3 regions of the Blastococcus saxobsidens DD2 genome follow, and region 3 is predicted to be linked to each of the others. Evidence: predicted binding sites of a transcription regulator. Region 3 holds the regulator's gene; each other region holds the start of a gene.
What was found. The regulator LexA, encoded in region 3, represses DNA repair genes until DNA is damaged. The targets are predictions, from matches to a motif close to TCGAACANNTGTTCGA.

Region 1 (2,263 bases), 1.4 Mb from region 3:
GGAGGACGCCTACGCGCACGTCGACGTCAGCGGACGTGACGAGGTGACGGTCGACGGGGTGGCGGCCGACCTCGTCCGGGGGGTGCGCGAGCTGTACTGCGAGGACGGCCTGACCGTCTGCGAGCGCGAGCGGTTCGCCGAACTCGTCTGGGAACGAGCGGAGGACCAGTGGGTGGTGATGTCGGGGGAGGGCCGGTACAGCCGGACCTCGGAGCTGGTGGCCGTCGCCGAGTCCTTGGTCGACCGGCCGCAGCGGGCCACGCTCACCGCCGAACTCGCCCCGGCCGGCTGGTCGGTGCAGTTCTTCAAGATGGGCCGCGTCCTCACCCTGGTCAACGATGCCTACGAGCAGCAGACGGTCACGGTGCACGTGCCGCTGCCCGAGGACGTTCCCCCGCTGGAGCAGGTGCGGGAGAACCTCATGGGCCCCGTGGGTCCGCAGCTCGACGTGACGGTGCAGGGCCGGCCGGCGGCGCTGGTGCGGGTCGACAGCGGGCCGAGGGACCGCGGCTGGTACCTCCAGGGGCAGTTCGAGGACGGCACCACCTTCACCCTCCAGGTGCCCGATGCGTTCACGCAGGAGCAGGTCGTGGAGTTCGCGGAGCAGGTGACCTACCACCCCTGACGGGCCGCGATCCGGGCATGCGGGGGACCGGGCGGGCGTCGTTCCGCCCGGCCCCCTGCATGGTCCTCCGACGTCATCCCGGTCCCGGTGGCGCCGGGCCGGCGCGGACGCTCACCGGTCGAAGTCGGCGGGATCGAGCGCGGCGAGCTGGTCGAGCACCGACCGCCAGGACGACACCGCCGACCGCCTCCTTCCCCACATCCGATCGAGCACCTGTACGCACCATAGGCGCCGGCGATGACAGAAACCGCAGGTCAACGGCCCTGTGGACGGATCTGCGGTATGCACAGCCGATCCGGTCGGCCAGGGGGATACGTGCTACGACCAGGACGTGAGCCGGTGCCCCGGGTGTGGTGGAGTGGCGCCATGCCACCGTCGTCCGCCCCCTGGCCCGCCACCACGCCCAGTGACGTCGAGCTGACCGCCGGCGACGCGCGGCTGGCCGTGGACCTCCGCGGCGGGACGCTGCGCCGGCTCGCGGTCGGGAACTGGGAGGTCCTGGACGGCTACGCCCCCGGCACCGTCGCCCCCGGCTGGCGCGGCGCTGTCCTGGTGCCCTGGCCCAACCGCCTCCGGCACGGCCGGTGGTCGTGGGAGGGCGAGGAGTTCCAGCTGGAGGTCCAGTCACCGGTGGAGCCGCACGCCATCCACGGGCTGGTGGCCTGGCAGCCATGGTCGGTACTGGCGGAAGCGGACCGGTCCGTCACGGTCGGGACGACGATCGAGCCGCACGCGGGCTACCCGTTCCGGCTCGCCGCCGCGGTCGACCACGTGCTGAGCGACGACCGGCTGACCAGCACCCTTCGGGTGCGGAACGCCGGCGACCGGCCGGCGCCCTTCGGCGCCGGTTTCCACCCCTACCTCTCCGTCGGCGCGACGGCCGACGGCGGTATCGGCGACGCCGAGCTGGCGCTGCCCGCCCGCACCGAGCTGGTCCTCGACGGCGGGATGCCGACGGGGGAGCGCCGGCCCTTCGACGGCGCGGTGGGCCGGATCGGCGACCGGGCGCTGGACACCCCGCTCACCGACCTCGCCCGCGACGCCGAGGGCTGGGCGAACGTCCGGCTCAGCGGCAGCGCCGGCGAGCTGGTGATCTCGGTCGACGCCGCGTGGCCGTGGCTGCAGATCTACACCGGCGACACCCTGCCGGCCGGCCAGTGGCGGCGCAGCCTCGCTGTCGAACCGATGACCTGCCCGCCGAACGCGCTCGCCGACGGCGCCGACCTGCTGGTCCTCGAACCGGGCCAGGAGTGGACCGGCAGCTGGTCCCTGGCCTGGAACCCGGCGGCCTGACGTGCAGGTCATCGAGCTGTGGCGGTACCCGGTGAAGTCGCTGCAGGGTGAGCGGCTGACCGAGGCGCAGATGGGTGTCCTCGGCACCGTCGGCGACCGTCGCTGGGCGCTCTTCGATCGTGGCACCGGCCTGGGCCTCACCGCCCGCCGGGTGCCCGAGCTGCTGTTCGGCGCGGCCCGGGTGCGCCCGGACGGCGGCGTCGAGGTCGTGCTCCCCGACGGCACGGTCACCGCCGACGAGGACGTGCTGTCCGACTGGCTGGGCCGCCGGGTGGAGCTCCGCGAGGCGACCGCCGACGGTGCGGCGCCCAGCTACGAGACGCCGGCCGACGAGGAGGTGCCGGA
Region 2 (2,263 bases), 2.0 Mb from region 3:
AGTCCGGCCAGGTCTCCGGCGGCGACGTCTCGACCTCCCACTGCGCGAGCAGGTGGCCGGGGCGCGGGCCCTCGCCGGTCGACCCGGTATCCGCCGGGCCTGCTGCCGCAGGCGCCAGCAGACCGAGGCCGCGCGCCAGCGCCCGGACCATCTCGGCCGGCACCGGCTCACCGCCGATCTCGCCGGGTTCCTCGCCACCGGCCAGGGTCCGCACCCCGGCCACGACGGTGAGCTGCGCCTGTACCGGCGGCAGCCGGCTCTCACCCGGGCGCAGCACCAGGTCGAGCAGCACGTCGGCCATCTTCTGCCCCCGGGTGCGGCGGTCCTCGGGGTCGTCGAGGGCGTCGGCGTACCGGCCCAGCACGTCGACCACCGCCTGCGCCTCGGGCACGCTCAGCAGCGACTCGACCACCGCCATCCCGTCCCGACGGTCGGGCCGGACGGAGACGCCGCGCTCGCGCAGGGCCTGGAGCAGCCGCTCGGCGTCCTGACGGGCCAGGCCCAGCCGGCGGGCCTTGGCAGCGAGCTGGGCGGGGGTCGTGACCCGATCCGCGGCCCAGTCCAGCAGGGCCTTCTCCGTCCGTGCGCGCACGGCGTCGTCGGTGATGGGCGCGACCCGTTCCAGCATCGTCCACAGGTGCCCGACGTGCAGCACGCCCGCCTCCAGCGCGGCCAGGGTGCCGGGCAGCCGGTGCACGAGTGTCAACGACCGCGTCAGCAGCTGTTCCGCAGCCTCGGTGGAGAGCGACAGCGCGACGGCGAGCTCCTGCGCCGCCCACTCGCTGACATCGGCGAGCACCTGCGGCCGGGCCGCCCGCCGCTCGGCGCTCATGGCACCCGGCTCACCCGGCTGCCGGTCCACCGACGCCGGCCGGGACGCCGCGAACTCCGCCACCGCCCGCGCTCGCACCGCCGTCTGCCGGGCGATCTCCCGATCGGCCGCCTGCACCGCGCCCAACGGCCCCGACGCCCAGCCGGCCACGGGTGCACCGGATGTGCCGGATGTGCCGGCCGCGACAGTGGGCTCCTGCTCCATGTGTTCGATCATATGTTCGGCCACTGACAGAAATGGGTCGCGATAGTGGTGGGTGGCCAGCACGATCGTCGCGCGTCCGACCGCCACTCACTCGCGGATCCCGGGTCTGACCGGGGGTGTCAGCGGCAGGCGTGGTTGTGGTCCAGGTCGTCCTCGACGTACTGGACCAGCGTCACCGTGCCGCCGGGCACCAGCGGGTCGTCGTCGCAGGTGTCCCGGGCGTCCTCGAGATCGTCGGCGCCGGCCAGCCAGCTGTCGAGGCCGGCCAGGTTGCTGTACCTGGGTACCTCGCCGACGATCCGGCCCCACTGGTAGCCGGTCGAGTAGACGCCGACCTCGGCATCCTCGGACAGCAGGTAGGCGGCCATGCCCTCGAGCGTGGCGCGGTTGCGGTCGCGGGCGTCGTCGGAGCCGATCTGCCAGGTGTTCATCGTCTCGACGTCGAGCCACCAGGTGTACCGCGAGGGCTGGCTGTCCACCCGCGCCGACCGCGCGGCCGGCCGCACGAAGGAGAGGGCACTGTTCTCCGCCCGCTCCCACCCGTACTGCCACGAGCAGGCCAGGGAGTTGCCGCCGTCGCAGTCGCCGTACGGGGTGTCCCCGTCGGTGGGCCACGTGGTGACCAGGTCGAGCACCTGGCCCGGGTTCGCGGTGTTCAGGTACAGCTGTGCGGCGGGCTGGTCGTCCACCCGGCCGGAGGATCCGTGCGCCCAGGCCAGCTGGTGGGACAGGCAGGGGTTGGCCCGGGTGGAGAGCCCGCCGTTGACGCCCACGATCGCGAAGGCCCGGTCGTCGGGGAGGTCGGTGCCGCACTGCGGATGAGAGACGTCGTAGCCGAGGGAGGTGCCGGACCGGGTCCGGTCGGCCTCGGCCTGGTCGGCGTCGGTCTCTGCCTCGGCCTCGTCCTGGTCGGCCTCGGTCTCGGCCTGGTCGGCCTCGGTCTCGGCCTGCTCGGTCTCGGCCTGGTCGGCGTCGGCCTGCTCGGCGTCGTCCTGCTCGGCCTCGGCGCGTGACGATCGGGTGTCCCGCTCCGTGGGGAGCGCTCGCTCCGCGCGCTCCGTCTGGCTCGACTGCTCGCTGCCTGCCTCCGGTCGGGTGCCGGTCTCGGCGGCGCCCGCGGTCGCCGGTGCACCGAGCAGCGCGACCACGGCGCTGGTCGTGACGACGACGGATCCCAGGGCAGATCTCATTCCCATCGACGGTACTCCCGGCTCCGGTGCGACGTCC
Region 3 (2,263 bases):
GCGGGTCGGCGCGCTCTCCGTGGTGATCCTCCTGATCAACATCGTGGTGACCGTGGTCGCGATGCGGCTGCTCGACCGCAAACCCGGCGAGTCCCCCCGGCGGTCCCGCCGTTCCCCGTCCGTCGCACTCAACACACCCCCGGAGGAAGCAGCATGACCGTGACCACCACCGATGTCGGTAGCGGCGTCCACCTGCGCTACGAGACCCCGCACATCGCCGTCCTCACGCTGGACAGCCCTCCCTCCAACACCTTCAGCTGGGAGAGCCGGCGGTCCTTCATGAAGGCGCTGGACATCCTGGACGCCGACGAGAACGTCCGGTGCCTGGTGATCACCGGTGAGGGCCGCGCCTTCACCGCGGGAGCGCACCTGGGCGAGGACCAGTCCATGAGCGACGAGCAGCTGACCGACTACCTCGCCGAGTTCAGCCGGGTGCTCAACGGAGTCCAGCACTTCCGCGCGCCGGTCATCGCGGCCATCAACGGGGCGACGATCGGCGGGGGGCTGGAGTTCTCCCTCTGCTGCGACATCCGCATCGCGTCCACGGACGCGTTCTTCGTGGCCGCCGGCGTGAACGTCGGTCTCATCGTCAGCTTCTGGCGCCTGCCCCGCGTGATCGGGCTCGGCCCGGCCAAGGAGATCCTGCTGACCGGCGCCCGCTACACCGCCCAGCAGGCGCTCAACTGGGGACTGGTGACCGAGGTCCACGAGCCGGCCGATCTGATGCCTGCCGCGCTGGCGAAGGCGCAGCGCATCGCCACGCGTGCCCCGCTGTCGGTCGAGGTCACGAAGGAGGCGGTGACGGGGGCCTTCGAGATGGACTTCGCCCAGGGACAGGCGCTGCAGACCAAGCGGTTCCTGGAGATGTTCCGTACCGAGGACCACCAGGAGGCGCTCCGGGCCTTCTTCGAGAAGCGGGACGGCGACTACAACCGGCGCTGATCGATCCTCGGACGTCAACGGCGGGTCCGACCTCTCCGGAGGACGGACCCGCCGTCGGCCGTTCCGGGATCAGACCCGGCGGAGGACGCTGACCACCCGGCCGAGGATCGTCGCCTCATCGCCCGGGATGGGCTCGTAGGCGGAGTTGTGCGGCAGCAGCCACACGTGCCCGTCCCGGCGCTTGTACGTCTTGACCGTCGCCTCGCCGTCGATCATGGCGGCCACGATCTCACCGTTCTCCGCCGTGGGCTGCTGACGCACCACGACCCAGTCGCCGTCGCAGATGGCTGCCTCGACCATCGAGTCACCGGCCACCTTGAGCATGAAGACCGTGCCCTCGCCGACGAGCTCGCGCGGGAGGGGGAAGACGTCTTCCACCGCTTGCTCGGCGAGGACCGGGCCACCGGCCGCGATCCGCCCGACCAGCGGCACGTACGCGGGCGCCGACGCCCGGTCGCCGTCCCCGAGCGCCGGCGGCTCGACGACCGCGGTCGCGCTGCGGCCGGCCTCGCCGGGAAGACGCACGTCGAGGGCCCGGGGCCGGTTGGGGTCGCGGCGCAGCCAGCCCTTCTTCTGCAGGACCGACAGCTGGTGGGCGACCGACGAGGCGGAGGAGAGGCCGACGGCCTCACCGATCTCCCGGACGGACGGCGGGTAGCCGCGACGCTCGATGGAGTCGCGGATCACCTCCAGCACCCGGCGTTGCCGCTGGGTCAGGCCGTCGCCGTCGGCGCTCCGGTCGGGGAAGGTGCGCACCGACGCCGAATCGCCGGCCGGGTCCGGTGTGGTGCCCGCGGTGCCACGTCGGCCGCCGGACGTCCCACTCGAGTCCGTCACGTCTCCTCCTCGCCGGCTGCCCGTGCAGCTGCTCAGCCCTGGTCGTCGGAGGAACCGTAACGCCGATCGCCGGACAGTTCAAACAGGTGTTCGAAGATCGTCGTGTCGCGTCGCATCTGTCGGTGGCATCCGGTACACATCGGACAGACGTTCGAATCGAACGTGTGTTCGGGTCGACGGGCGTCGGCCGGCGAGAGGTGGACAGCGATGGCGAGCACTCGTGCACTGTTGGCGCATGGCGGCGAGGTGGGGGTGGAGGGCCGGGTCGCCGGCGCGGCGCCCTCCGCGCGGCATCTCCGGGCGCTGCCGCCGGTACCCGCCGCGTACGCGGTCCCGCCGGCGCCGCGACGTCGCTCGGTCGCCTTGTCGCCGGACCCCGAGGCGGTCCGACCGGTGCCGCGCCGGACGGCCGGCCCGCAGGCCCCGCCGCTGCGGTTGACCGCACGGGGCCGGCGCCTGGTGGTGGTCCTGCTGCTCCTCGTGG

Region 1: the regulator LexA is predicted to act here: its motif matches at 831-846, upstream of BLASA_RS00240 (aldose 1-epimerase family protein).
Region 2: the regulator LexA is predicted to act here: its motif matches at 1,041-1,056, upstream of BLASA_RS03115 (HNH endonuclease signature motif containing protein).

Annotation. Positions count from the first base shown of each region.
Region 1 is NC_016943.1:57,279-59,541, forward strand. It holds gene BLASA_RS23155 (hypothetical protein) at 1-625, shown strand, start outside; gene BLASA_RS00240 (aldose 1-epimerase family protein) at 992-1,918, shown strand; gene BLASA_RS00245 (MOSC domain-containing protein) at 1,920-2,263, shown strand, end outside.
Region 2 is NC_016943.1:663,601-665,863, forward strand. It holds gene BLASA_RS03115 (HNH endonuclease signature motif containing protein) at 1-1,036, opposite strand, end outside; gene BLASA_RS03120 (hypothetical protein) at 1,156-2,226, opposite strand.
Region 3 is NC_016943.1:3,535,538-3,537,800, reverse strand. It holds gene BLASA_RS16735 (ABC transporter permease) at 1-157, shown strand, start outside; gene BLASA_RS16730 (enoyl-CoA hydratase/isomerase family protein) at 154-942, shown strand; gene lexA (transcriptional repressor LexA) at 1,012-1,779, opposite strand; gene BLASA_RS16720 (LysM peptidoglycan-binding domain-containing protein) at 1,987-2,263, shown strand, end outside.